DNA from 2 places in the Scytonema sp. PCC 10023 genome. Region 1 is predicted to be linked to the other one. Evidence: riboswitches for the same ligand, from Rfam matches in the RefSeq annotation. Region 1 holds a riboswitch; the other holds the start of a gene.
What was found. Region 1 has a riboswitch for cobalamin ahead of ACM0OZ_RS19130 (DUF1636 family protein). Riboswitches for the same ligand answer to the same signal wherever they lie in the genome.
Positions count from the first base shown of each region.

Region 2: it holds a riboswitch for cobalamin, as region 1 does, so the genes downstream of both, cobG (precorrin-3B synthase) here and ACM0OZ_RS19130 (DUF1636 family protein) in region 1, are expected to answer to the same signal.

Region 1 covers NZ_CAWUDP010000030.1:13,339-20,173, forward strand. Annotated here, with positions in the region: gene ACM0OZ_RS19105 (hypothetical protein) at 233-481, opposite strand; gene ACM0OZ_RS19110 (helix-turn-helix domain-containing protein) at 667-1,572, shown strand; gene ACM0OZ_RS19115 (hypothetical protein) at 1,965-2,378, shown strand; gene ACM0OZ_RS19120 (cupin domain-containing protein) at 2,402-2,908, shown strand; gene petJ (cytochrome c6 PetJ) at 3,497-3,832, opposite strand; cobalamin riboswitch at 4,226-4,369, shown strand; gene ACM0OZ_RS19130 (DUF1636 family protein) at 4,392-4,793, shown strand; gene ACM0OZ_RS19135 (hypothetical protein) at 5,081-5,347, shown strand; gene ACM0OZ_RS19140 (hypothetical protein) at 5,443-5,748, opposite strand; gene ACM0OZ_RS19145 (hypothetical protein) at 5,788-6,393, opposite strand; gene ACM0OZ_RS19150 (radical SAM protein) at 6,453-6,835, opposite strand, start outside.
Region 2 covers NZ_CAWUDP010000010.1:40,746-47,580, forward strand. Annotated here, with positions in the region: gene ACM0OZ_RS08510 (restriction endonuclease) at 1-1, opposite strand, end outside; gene cbiE (precorrin-6y C5,15-methyltransferase (decarboxylating) subunit CbiE) at 276-1,484, opposite strand; gene ACM0OZ_RS08520 (RNA-guided endonuclease TnpB family protein) at 1,495-1,848, shown strand; cobalamin riboswitch at 1,862-2,025, shown strand; gene cobG (precorrin-3B synthase) at 2,074-3,699, shown strand; gene ACM0OZ_RS08530 (precorrin-8X methylmutase) at 3,713-4,342, shown strand; gene ACM0OZ_RS08535 (precorrin-2 C(20)-methyltransferase) at 4,339-5,043, shown strand; gene cobJ (precorrin-3B C(17)-methyltransferase) at 5,183-6,835, shown strand, end outside.

The DNA.
Region 1 (6,835 bases):
AAGACGCTCATCAGCCTACCTCAGCGATATTTCCTCAATTAAAGCAGTCAAAATTATAGCAGTGAGCGGTGTATTGGTGGAGGAATATAGGGCAATACAGTTGCCGATAAGACAACTTGCAAAAATGATAACCAATGGAACAGGCGTTATATGCAACGTCAAGGCACGTGTACAAGGGCGGCACATTCGTGCTATGCGCTGCCGCAAAGAGCGTTCGCTATCACAAAAAATCTTAACTGAACCCGTATTGATTTAAAGGCGCGATGGGCAAAACCCCGTATAAAGGCGATCGCACGAAGTGCCCGCTCAAAGGGCGATCGCCACTCGTTGTAAAAAAGTTGGGAGTTTTTTGAGCCGTCACCAATAGTTCTATAGCCCTTGACTCGTCTAATAGAACTGCAGCGGACGCAAAGGCAATTTCCAAACCAGTTTCTGTGAGGTTACTTTTAATCAAATCATGAATCGTTTTTACTCTATGCAATTTTCGACAAATTTAATTTAAGGGTTATTAAAAGAACTAACTTTAATTATTTAGCCGTGCAAATCTGAATATATAGCAGGTAGTGAAAGCACCCCTGGAAGAGAAAGCTAGTACTGTGACGAAATCGCGATTTCACACTAGTGTTGCTTAATTGATCTTATTTACTTAATTGTGCGGCATCAGTCATGCAAGAAAAACAGACTTTGGTAGTTGACCCAACAAAGGACAAAGAGCGAGAGCAGGTCATTCCACAAGTACCCCTTGTGTTTACTAAGCAAGCATTGTGGGATAAGATTCGCGTCGCACACTATCAGCTACCACCGAGCGAGTCCCCTGAACACACCTTTTCAACGCACATGATTAGCATTCATGTCGGAACTCCAGCTTTTGTCGAACGAGTTGTGGACAATCACGTTCAAGGCGAACACTTTGTCGATGGCGATATCATCTGCATCAATCCAGCTGGTTTGTGGCGAATTATGCGATCGCCCCAGCAAGCTCAGTTTATCCATCTGTATTTGGAACCTAATTTCCTGAGTCACATCGCCCATGAGTCAGTCAACCCAGACCGTGTTGAACTCACACCACAATTTAAGCTGCACGACCCACTCATTCAACAGATTGGGTTGGCTCTCAAGTCCAAAGCCCAATCTGGGCTAGAAGGAGACTCGCTGTATGTTGAGGCAGCAGCAATGATGCTATCAGCCCACTTGCTGCGGCGATATGCTACCAGGAAATCATTTTTTCCAAACTATGGGGACGGTCTGAGCAAACGCAAACTGCGAGAAGTTCTTGATTACATCAACGATAATCTCGACCGGGAATTGAGTATCACAGAACTAGCTGGGCTAGTACATATGAGCTACTACTACTTTATTCGCTTATTTAAACAATCTACAGGACTAACTCCTCATTCCTACATCATTCAACAGCGGCTAGAACTTGCCAAGCAATTACTACGTTCAACTGACTTATCAATTTTAGAGATTTCCTACCGCGTTGGCTTTAGATGTCAGTCACGCTTTGCAACTGTATTTCATCAGCATTTGAACATCTCTCCCAGGCAATACCGACAGCAAATGACAAGATAAATATTCACTATTTCTGGTGCATGTAGTTCATGAAAAATTAACCATAAATCATTGTTGCAGTCAACTGTTTGTTACTTATTTATATAAATATAAGAAAATACGGATATACAGCAGGATTCATGAAAGTTTCGCAGAAAACGAAAAGACACAGGTGTCGGTAAAGATTTAATATTTTCCTCAACATTGCTGAAATCATCGATTGCATTTAAAAAGCACACGCTTAACAAAGAAGTCAAAAAGCAGATGGTATAAGCATTATCTCCCTCCTGCCTTGTGTCTTAATGTACTAGAAGATTTCCGCAAAAACAGAAAAGAGTATAGCGGTTCTCGTTTGAATGAAATACAAATTTATCTGTTCCCTCTGGAGAGCAAAGATTAGAAGCGAGCTTCCGATGCTAAAACAAACCAAAGATACGGAAAGCGATTTGAGTCAAAAGGCAATTAGCCTTGCCCAATCGTTTCTCCAAGCAATTAAGCGGCGAGAGATGGAGTTAGCACAGAGTTTTTTAGCTCCCGAATTTCGCATCATTGTCCCGGGTGGTATCACCTTCCGCACATTATCTGAACACGTTGCTTGGGCAAAAAGTCATTACAGTCGAGTAACCACAGCTTACCAGTATTTCGATGCAGCTTTCACCCCGCAAGGTATTGCCGTCTACTGCGTCGGTACACTAACGGGTGAGTATCCGGATGGCACCACATTTTCAAGCATCCGATTTATCGATCGCTTAGTTGTATCTGACTCAAAACTAGTCGAACTACAAATCTGGAATGATATCGATACTTTCTTGAAAACAAAGTCCTAAGATTCACAGGGACTGACAAAAAAATGAGGGGCAAAGCAATGACAAACAAAACTTCTGCATTGATTGCCAAAGGAAAAGGTTCAAGCCTTTGGTGGGGTGACATTCTCGTTACGTTCAAAGTCACGAGCAAAGACACAGGTGGAGCGTTCAGTGTCATGGAAGACATCGTTCCGCCCTACTATTCAACGCCCTTGCACGTTCACAGCTTAGAAGACGAACGTGTCTACATTGCTGCGGGTGATTTCAAATTTCAAGTCGGGGAAGAAATTTTCCACGCCACTACAGGTGACTACGTGAATATGCCCAGAGGGCTATATCACAACTTTGAGAACACCGGCGACACGAAAGGCATTCTCTTGGTGACATTCTCACCGTCAGGTATCGAAAATATGTTCGACGAAATGGGTCGTCCGGTAACTGACCCAAACACACCACCGCCCCCATATACACCGGAAGAGATGAAAAATATTGTCGGCATTGCATCACGTTACGGCGTGACCATCAAGCCACCAACACCACGTGCATCTTGAAACTAGTGGTGCATGGTAGAAATAACTCGATGGTAAAAAAATAGCAGTAGGTAAAGCATCTGCCCTACCTACTATTTGCTGAACATTGACGTACTCCCTGGCATAAATGCACGCTTGTTTCTTAAAAGTTGTTCCACAGCTTAGCTATTGCCGTGCTGTTACACCTTTGTTCCTGTTTCTTAGACTCTTAACTAGAGCAGCCTTTTGACTTACTCCCCGCCAGACCCTCCGGGTTCGCCAGTCGCCTGCGCAGGGAAACCCTCCCGCAGCGCTGGTCTCACCGTCTCAACAGGTATTTTGGTTTTACATCTAAGAGGCGTCCCCCCTCAGATGGGTCTAAAGATTTAGTTTATTTGTCTTTTTCCCAGAAGCCAGTGTCATTATCGGTTCGCTGGGCATGGAAGCGGAAGACTTTCCTACAATGGTTTCGCGTTGTAACGCGTTATATCTACTATGACACAATCGTGCTTTGCAAAAGTTCCGGAATAAAGAAACAACAGGTTAAAACCTGTTGAGTCGGATTTCATCCCCTGCTTAAAAGCGAGGGGTTCTCACCCTCCCACTATGCTTTGATAGCCTTATTTTGCTTTACTTCCAGCTTTTATCGGCTTTTCCCAGCACATATGTAGCTACGTCTTCAATTTGCTCGGGTTTTAAACGACCTTTGAAAGCGGGCATGGCATTTTTACCATTTGTCACTTGAGCTATAATTGCTTCCTCAGAGTACATGCCATACTTTTCCAAAGCCTCCTTTGTCAGGTTCTTGTTAGCTTGAACCAAATTCTTTCCAGCCGCATGACAAGAAGCGCAATTGGCAGAGAAGACTTTCGCTCCTTTAACAGCATCTGCAGCAAAAGCTGGACGATTGAAGGCAAAGGTAAAAATTGTTATGACCAACAACAATACTAAAAAAATCTTTTTCATCGCGTGTTCCCTCTATGAATCGACGCATTCTAGAGAATTTCCTCCATAATTCTCTTGTTCACACCGCTTGTCGTCAAAAGACAGGCTGTCAAACCTCTTGACTCACGGGGGAAGGAAAGCAAAGGACAAAGGTTAAGAAGAACGCAGAACACAGAACACAGTAATCAGAATATCCAAAACGAGTGAATCCGGGGGAAATAAGTGCGGAAAAACTTTCTTGGTCTCCACGGAGCCGGGGGCTGTGTTACCAACACTCAGTACAGACGCGCTCTATGGGCGTCTCTACTCTTAATTCATGCTCGAAAAGCGCGTTTAATATTCTGACTCCTGAGTTCTGATTCCTGAGTTCTTTCTTGGTAAAAGGTTTTTCCTTCGACAATTGCTTAAATGCTATATGATCACAAGGTAAACGGTTCTGATGGGGATCAGCCATCAGAGGTAACGGGGAAAGTCTGGTGTAAGTCCGGCGCTGTCCCGCAGCTGTAATCAAGGGTTTCCTTGTCAGTCAGAATACCCGCCGACTAGTTAACTTCTGCTTTAGCACGTCTACGAGGTTTGGATGAAAGCGCAACATCATTTATTTGTCTGCACCAGTTGCTCAAGTGTGTGGAAAGATGGAAAACGTGTCGGTGAAAGTGGTGGCGAAACATTATTCAAGCGATTGCAACAACAGTATCAAGACTGGAAGTTGCATGAAGAATTTGCTATTCAACCAGTAGAATGCATGAGTGCTTGCGATCGCTCTTGTACAATTTCTTTTGCATCTGTTGGTAAATATACTTACCTTTTTGGTGATTTGTCGCCAGATTTGTCACCCTCACAAATAGCCGGGGTGTTAGAGTGTGCTAGTAAGTATTACACTCACCCTCAAGGATTGTTACCCTGGGCAGAAAGACCAGAACCGCTTAAAAAAGGAATCTTAGCAAAAATTCCTCCTTTGTCTGCCAACAAGGGAGAATAATAGTAGGCGTGATATCATCTCCGGTTGCTTACCCATAATTCCCACGCTGACTGCACCCCACCCCTTACCCCTCCCCGCAAGCGGGGAGGGGAGACTTTGACGTAAGTCAAAGGCGGGGTGGGGTTCTTGGGGAATTAAGGGTCATTAGCCGAACATGATATAAGGATGTAGGATGTGAAAGACGCACACATCACCCCCGTTTTCATCTAATTGTTGTTGTGGTAGACATGAAGTGTCCCCAACCTATCTACAATTAATAAAGTCGTTTGAATCCCAGGGGTAGAAACATGAGAGTTTGGCTAGCCTGCTTTTTGGTGCTGTTTGCCCTAGCGGAACTGTTTGATTGGGTAAAAGAATTCACCCTACCACTTCCGATATATATATTAGGTGGGGCGTTTCTGGCTGTTGCTTCCAACTACGATAAGCTTTTTGGCTCCTACTTGAGTAATGCAACGAGTGAAGCAACATTGGAACAACCCCTGCTTGATGATTCACCTTCCTTCACAATTTCGCGTTCTGTTAAAGAATCTCAAAAATCTGAAATAAAAAGTTAACCTATTTCTTGTGGGACAGAAGTCTTCACCTATTTTGTAGATGAAAGAGGGCTTTCTAGACCAACCCCACAAGAGCTATTTCTAAACTGAGCATATTATCGAAATCCTTGAAAAGAAAACAATAAAGAACAACCTCCATTCAATAAAGCGGTAATAACCGCACCAATAATCACTCCTTTCATTAAGCCATTTTGCCGCCGTCTTTTTAGCCAAAGAGTGACTGGAATGACATAGAGAAGTTGCCACAAGAAAAAGCCAAAACCCCCAATAATCAAAATTTGGGCACCGTAAATACCTCTAATAAAACTAAGTAAAACTATTGCTAGTATCGCTAAAATATGCATACCAATTAACAAGAGTATGCCTAAAAAAACACCTAAAATTTCATTTCTTTGTGACATAAATTGACACCCTAATAAGCGCAGACAAGCTGTATTCAATTAAATCAAACGATTATTAACTAAGTGATAGCCAGCGCTACCCTCGCGGTAAAACATATTGAAAGTATCAAAGGGAATAATCCTACCATCGGGGTGGACAATATGAATACAGGAACGCTTCACTGAACGAACATCAAAGTTAAAAGGGTCAAGAAACTGGACAATCATCACCCGAAAGATATTGGAATAGCTAATACCTTGAGGGACGGGAACCATTGGCAAACAACATAACAACTGCTTTAATGAAGTTGCTGCCGAACTGGGTGAATGACTCGTAGAAAATAGCTGAAAAATGTGGCGCTTTAGTTCTTCATTTTGCTCGTAAAGTACGCTGTTGGGCATAATTTTTACAAACGTATCTGGATTGATTAACCCAGTCAGCGGTATCACTTTACCGTTGAGTTTCAGCGCGTACGCCATTGCTAAGCAGTCGGGATGGCAAGGAACTGGGAGAATATCTTCTGGTTTAAAGTAAGGACTTTGTTGTAAAATTGCCCTGCGAACTTCTGTTAGAGTATATCTGTCTCGCTTGGGATTAAATCCCTCTAACCGTCCAGCAGCTTGGATGGGTTGAAACGTGACACCGCGTACGCATCGCTGTTGCAATGCATACTCAAGAATTTTGCCGATTTCGTGGTCATTTAGCCCTTTTTTTAGGGTGACGACTAAGGTTGTGGAGATATTGTGTTCATTGAGATTTGCGATTGCGCTCCGCGCAGTGCCCCTTGGGCAATCGCCTGTTCTCGAATAATGCGTAAATCTGCGCCACGCAATTCGCGTAAAGCTTCCGCCTCAAAGCTGTCAAATTGCAGGTAAACTTCAATTCCAGGCATATATTGGCTCAGGCGATCGCAAAAAGATTTCTCCTTTGCTATCCTCACGCCATTCGTATTAATCATCAAATGCTGAATTGGCTTGCTTTTGGCAATATCCATGATTTGAAAAAACTCTGGGTGAAGTGTTGGTTCACCGCCACTGAGTTGTACAACCTGCGGTTCACCCTCATTCGCCACCACCGCATCAATCATTCTTTCAATTTCTGCTAAAC
Region 2 (6,835 bases), on a different contig from region 1:
TATTGTAAAATTTTTCGCTTATAGTTTGTTATTAAATGGAATTCTTCCCTATATACCCCTCTCTAGCAAGGATAAACAAGCAATTTCAGTATTTTTTTAGATAATATAGGGCAATTTCTTCCTTAACCTTTTATATCAGCATATCTTGCACTCAGTTTCTGTGTATTATTCTGTGCAACAACGTCTAAAATAAAGCCGCTTGACCAGGAGGACAATGCAATCCAAATCAAGCATTGTCCTCCTGATACATAACTCAAAAGAATATTCGCTTCCAACTACTTCACCACCACCCACTGCGTCACCGGCACCATCGGCTTCCACCCTAAAAATCCACCAATAGGAGCAGCCCGTTGCACAGCAACGCGAATCAACTCCCCGCCTACCTGGTTATGCCATTGCAACAGCTTCTGTTCACTTTCAACCGTAACTGCATTGGCAACAAAACGCCCACCCGGAGGCAAAGCTTCCCAACAAACCTCAAACAAACCTTCTGTCGTTGCACCACCGCCGACAAAAATGGCGTCTGGTTGAGGCAAATCTTTCAGTGCAGCGGGAGCTTTGCCTGCAACAATTTGTAAATAAGGTGTACCAAGGGCGGCGGCGTTGTCAGCAATATATTGGAGTCGGGTGGAGTTTTGCTCAATGGCGATCGCCCGACATCGAGGATGACTCCGCATCCACTCAATACCAATCGAACCACACCCAGCGCCCACATCCCACAATAACTGTCCCGGTGTGGGAGCCAAAGCCGATAGTGTTATTGCCCGCACTTCACGCTTAGTTAGCTGTCCATCATGGTGATAAGCATCATCCGGCAATCCTGCTAGCCGAGGTAACGGTACGACTCCAGGATCAGCAATACACTCTACAGCGATGGTGTTTAAATCTGCCAGTTCTGTTGTCGTCCATGACGCGGCTGTGCCTTCGATAATTCGTTCCTGAGAACCGCCCATGTGTTCAAGAACTGTAATTTTACTACCACTAAAACCGCGCTTTGTCAAGATATCAGCAACAATTCCCGGGGTTTCCTTCCCTTCACTTAATATTAATAGACGCGCTTTCGGGTAGATAGCGGCTTGAATGAGAGCAGGGGGACGACCGTTTAAGCTTAATGTCTCGACTTCGGTAAGTGACCATCCCAATCTGGCACAGGCGAGACTGAACGATGACGGTGCGGGGATGATGGTCATCTCAGAAATGGGAATCTTGCGGGAGAGGGTGACACCGATACCAAAGCACATGGGGTCACCACTTGCCAATACGCAGACAGACTGACCCCGGCGACGGAGAATTTCTTCTATCGAATCACTGATGGGGGAAGTCCAGATGAGTTTCTCGCGCGGGTCGTCTGGTGGTAGCATGGCGAGATGGCGTTTTCCCCCGACGATCGCTTCTGCACGCTCAACGAGACAACAGGCGATCAAACTCAATCCCGATAGCCCATCCTCACCAATACCGACCACTGATAACCATTTGTTGTGCATTTATAAGAATATGGTCAAAAACCACAAACTAGCAAAATCAATCAGTGATGCTGGGTGGGGTCAATTCTGCACCATGTTGAAGTATAAGGCACAATGGCAAGGAAAAACCTACATTGAAGTAGATAGATTCTTTCCCAGTTCAAAGATCTGTAGTAACTGCCTACATCAAGTAGATAACCTAAGTTTGGATATTCGTAGCTGGCAGTGTCCTAAATGTCAAACATTACACGATAGGGATTTGAACGCAGCTAGAAATATTAGAGATGAAGGTTTACGGCTTTTGGCGGGAGGGCATCTCGCTACTGCTTCTGGACAACGTGTAAGACCATCTAAAGGCACTGCTTTTAGAGGCAATCTTGGATGAAGGAAGAATCCTCAAAGGCTTTAGCCCGAGGAGTTGTCAACTCATGCTAAACTACACACACTTGGAGTGGGGAAAGTCCGGTGAAATTCCGGGACTGTGCCGCAGCTGTAATCAAGTCAAAAGTTATAACTTTAGACTTTGTAAGTCAGAATGCCAACTCTAAGGGTGTCTTCCGGACACAGTTCTTATCTGCTCCCTGCGTCGCACAGGGAAGGAGTTGCAGGCGTGTCATTACCGTGTGATTTTGTTAGTTGTCCTGGTCTTTTTTATGGAACGTCCGCGCGGGACGGTATATTATCTCGCATCCGCATACCTGGAGGAATACTCGCTAGCCAGCAGTGTCGTGTGATAGCTGACTTAGCTGACGAGTTTGGAACTGGCTATGTTCATATTACCAATCGCGCCAACCTCCAAGTCCGTGAAATCCGCAAGGAAATGACCGCTGATGTTTTGAGAGTCTTGCAGGAAATTGGCATAGCCTCAAGTCTCCCAGAGGTTGACCATCTGCGTAATATCATGGGTAGTCCTACAGCAGGCATTGACCCATACGAATTAATTGATACTCGACCGTTCATCCGCGAATTAGACAATTATATTGCTACTCACGCGGAGCTAGCACCACTTTCACCAAAATTTAGCGTTGCTTTTGATGGTGGTGGTTCTGTGTCGATAGGCGATCGCCTCAATGATATCGCCCTAACCGCTGCCGTAGTTGGTACAAAAGCTTACTTCCACCTCAAGTTGAATTTAGGTGTATCGCAGGTTGAACCATTCATTGATACAGGCATTCTCCTGAAACCAGAGGAATGTCTAGAAGTCGTGGCTGGATTGGCGAAAGTTTATTTGCAGCATTTGGCAGTAGGGAGTGAGAAGATAATTCCCCATCGCAAATCGCGCCAGTCGCGTCTCTGGCAGGTTTTGAACGACTTAGGCATTGAAAGATTTTTCCAAGAAGTTGAGCATCATCTTCCTTATCGATTGCGGCAGTTTTCTCCAGTATGGAGTGATACTAAGTTGCGTTCAAAAACCTCACCCCGCCCTCCGGGCACCCCTCTCCTTGGCAAGGAGAGGGGCAGGGGTGAGGTGATACCTATGAACGCAACTCGGTATGACGTGGACAGATGTAGAACTCTCAGATGCAACGTCTCTACCAGATACCAACATATAGGTGTCCATCCCCAACGACAGAAAGGGCTATCTTACATCGGTGTTGTGCTACCCGTTGGTAAATTGGAAACTTGGCAAATGCGTGGTCTAGCGGATATTGCGGAAACATATGGCACTGGTACTCTTCGGCTGACGCCTTGGCAAAACCTTCTCATATCAGATATTCCCCATCAGTCGGTTCCTCAAGCACAAAGTCAAATCGAAAACTTAGGATTGCATTGGTCTGCAACCAACATTCGCAGCGCCTTAGTCGCCTGTGCTGGCAATACGGGATGTGCGTCTTCAGCAACAGATACCAAAGGTCACGCCTTGGCATTAGCTAACTATCTGGATAGTTGCCTCACTCTCGACCAACCAGTCAACATTCACTTCACAGGTTGCGAAAAATCCTGTGCCCAGCACAGCAGAAGCGATATCGCCCTCCTTGGTGTCAGTATTGAGCAGGAGGGGAAAACGGTGGAAGGTTATAAAATCTACGTGGGTGATGGTGACAGCAATGAGAAATTTGGACGAGAACTTTACAGTTTGGTATCGTTTGCAGAATTATGCCTATTGCTAGAACGGATGCTGCAAATCTATATGGCAAAACGTGCTACTCCCAATGAATCATTTGGGGAATTTGCGAACCGATATGCTATTGAAGATTTACAACGGTTGTTTGAGCAAGGGGATGTGAGGCACTAGGGACAAATGACAAATGACTATTGAATACATTCGAGATGGTAACGAAATATATCGCAAATCCTTTGCCACTATTCGCTCAGAGGCAAATCTGTCTGTACTTGCCCCGGATGTCGCGAAGGTTGTCGTGCGTCTGATTCATGCTTGCGGCATGACAGATATTGTTGATGATATAGCAGCTGCACCAACAGCTGTGGTATCTGGGCGTACAGCTTTAGCAGCAGCGGCACCAATTCTGTGTGATTGCCGGATGGTGGCAGAAGGAATTACGCGGCGGCGACTGCCAGCAGACAATGGGGTCATTTGCACCCTCAATGATCCAGAAGTGCCAGAACTTGCCCAAAAACTGGGAACCACGCGTTCTGCCGCTGCCTTGGAATTGTGGCTACCAAAGTTAGAAGGCGCAGTGGTGGCAATTGGCAATGCACCGACTGCCTTGTTTCGGTTGCTGGAAATGCTGGATGCCGGGGCACCAAAACCAGCGCTCATTCTAGGGTTTCCAGTAGGATTTGTGGGGGCAGCAGAATCGAAAGCCGCACTGGCAGCAGATAGTCGTGGTGTCCCATTTATAACATTGCATGGTCGGCGGGGTGGAAGTGCCATTACCGCTGCCGCAGTTAACGCCTTAGCGACGGAGGAAGAATGATGGCGAAAGGTCGTCTTTATGGAGTTGGAGTCGGTCCGGGTGATCCGGAACTTTTAACACTGAAAGCACTGCGGTTACTACGTTCTTGCCCAGTGGTTGCTTATCAATCCGCAGAAGATAAAGAGAGTATTGCTAGAGGTATCGTAGCCCAATATCTCCCTGGTAATCAAATCGAGGTAAAATATCATCTCCCGCGTGCGCTTGATCCGTATGCAGCACAACCGGTTTATGACCAGGTTGTCACGCCTATTGCCGAACATCTTGCCGCCGGACGGGATGTGGTAGTCCTGTGCGAGGGCGATCCATTATTTTACGGCTCGTTCATGTACGTATTCACACGGCTGTCTGACCAGTTTGAAACAGAAGTCGTGCCAGGGGTTTCTTCACCGATGGGATGTGCTTCAGCATTAGGAGTCCCCCTGAGTTACCGAAACGATATTTTCAGCGTACTGCCAGCCACCCTACCAGCCGAAGTCCTAGAAGCACAATTGTTAAATGCTGATGCTGCCGCCATTATCAAACTGCAGCGGCATTTCACGAAAGTATCTGACGCGCTGTATAAATTAGGGCTTGCCTCAAGGGCGCGTTACATTGAGCGAGGGACGATGGCAAACCAGCGAACCATACCTTTGGATGACGTAGATCCAGCCCAAGTGCCTTACTTTTCGATGGTTCTGGTGCCGAGTAAGAGTCATTTATGATGCCAAAAATGACGTTTTTGAATTCAAAATTCAAAGTATGCGCTATCGGCACGCACTCTACAAAAAAAGAATTTTGAATTCCCCTGAAAGGGGTATAGGGTATTAATTTTGAATTTATAATTTTGAATTTTGAATTGTTATGACACCTGCTGTTATCGTGCTGTTGGGTGCTAACAGCATCCCTGTAGCCAAAAAAATTATCAGTGTTCTTCCAGGAGCGCAGTTATACGGGCTGGCAGGTCGTACTTCTGATGTGGATGTCACTTTTACTGAGTTTGGAACGACACTACGGGAGTTGTTCGCCAATGGAACACCCATCATTGGCATTTGTGCTACAGGTATCCTGATCCGAACCCTCGCGCCACTGCTTGCCAACAAGCGACAGGAACCCCCAGTTCTAGCTGTTGCCGAAGATGGTAGTGCAGTCGTGCCACTTTTAGGCGGACTCAATGGTGTAAATTCTCTGGCACGCCAAATCGCTAGCGTACTGGGTGTCAAACCTGCCATCACAACTACAGGTGACATCCGATTTGGCATCGCACTAGAAGACCCCCCAGCAGGCTACCGCCTGGCGAACCCCGAATACGCCAAATCTTTCATGTCCGACTTGTTGGCGGGACATTCCGTGAGGTTGGAGGGTGATGCACCTTGGTTGAGGAATAGTTCGTTACCTATCGACCAAGATGCAGAAAGAGTCATACAAATTACAGAAAAGCCAGTCGTTTCCATCTCAACCCGCCTCGTCTATCACCCAGCAACCGTGGCAATTGGAGTCAGTTGCACCTCACCCCGCCCTATCGGGCACCCCTCCTCGCTTGCGGGGAGGGGCAGGGGGTGGGGTTCTGAGGAAATCGCCCTTGTGCAGCAAATGCTAGCTGATGCTGAGTTAGCCCCAGCATCCGTTGCCGGAGTCTTCGCCAGCACCCTTGATGCTGCCAATCCAGCTTTACAAGCAATTGCCGACGCCCTCAACGTGCCTATTCGCTTCTTTACGACCGATGAGATTGCTGCTGCTATGTCGCAAAACAATACCGCAGATGGGGCAGTAGCGATCGCATTAGCGGCTTCCTCTGGGCGGTTGGTGATGCAACGACAATTATCTGACTTTAGCTGCGCGATTGCGCAGAGCGCAGCGCCCTTTGGGGCGATTGCCCAAGGGGCAGTGGCAAAGCCAATCGCACTTGCACCCCTACCCATCGATATCAACACCACAGGCAAACCACGTGGTCGGTTGGCAATAATTGGCACCGGACCCGGAGCAAGCGATTGGATGTCACCGGAAGTCAAGGAAATTTTACGTAATGCCACTGATTTAGTAGGTTATTCTACATACTTAGAATTAGTGGGTTCTCTTGGCAACAACAAACGGCGGCATGAGTCCGACAACCGGGAAGAACTTGCACGGGCGCGGATGGCGCTGGATTTAGCCGCAGAGGGGCGTTTTGTGGCGGTGGTATCCTCTGGTGATCCCGGTATTTATGCAATGGCAGCAGCAGTATTTGAAGTGCTTGATCAAGAGGCAAAACCAGAATGGCAAGGTATCGAAATTCAAGTCGCACCGGGTATTTCCGCGATGCAAGCAGCGGCGGCAAAGATTGGTGCCCCGCTTGGTCATGACTTCTGCACCATCTCCCTGTCTGACATTTTGAAGCCGTGGTCAATTATCGAACAGCGAATTACTGCTGCTGCCCAAGCTGATTTCGTGATTGCTTTTTATAACCCAGTGTCAAAGCAGCGCCTTTGGCAACTAGCAGAGACACGAAATATATTATTGCGTTACAGACATCCTGAT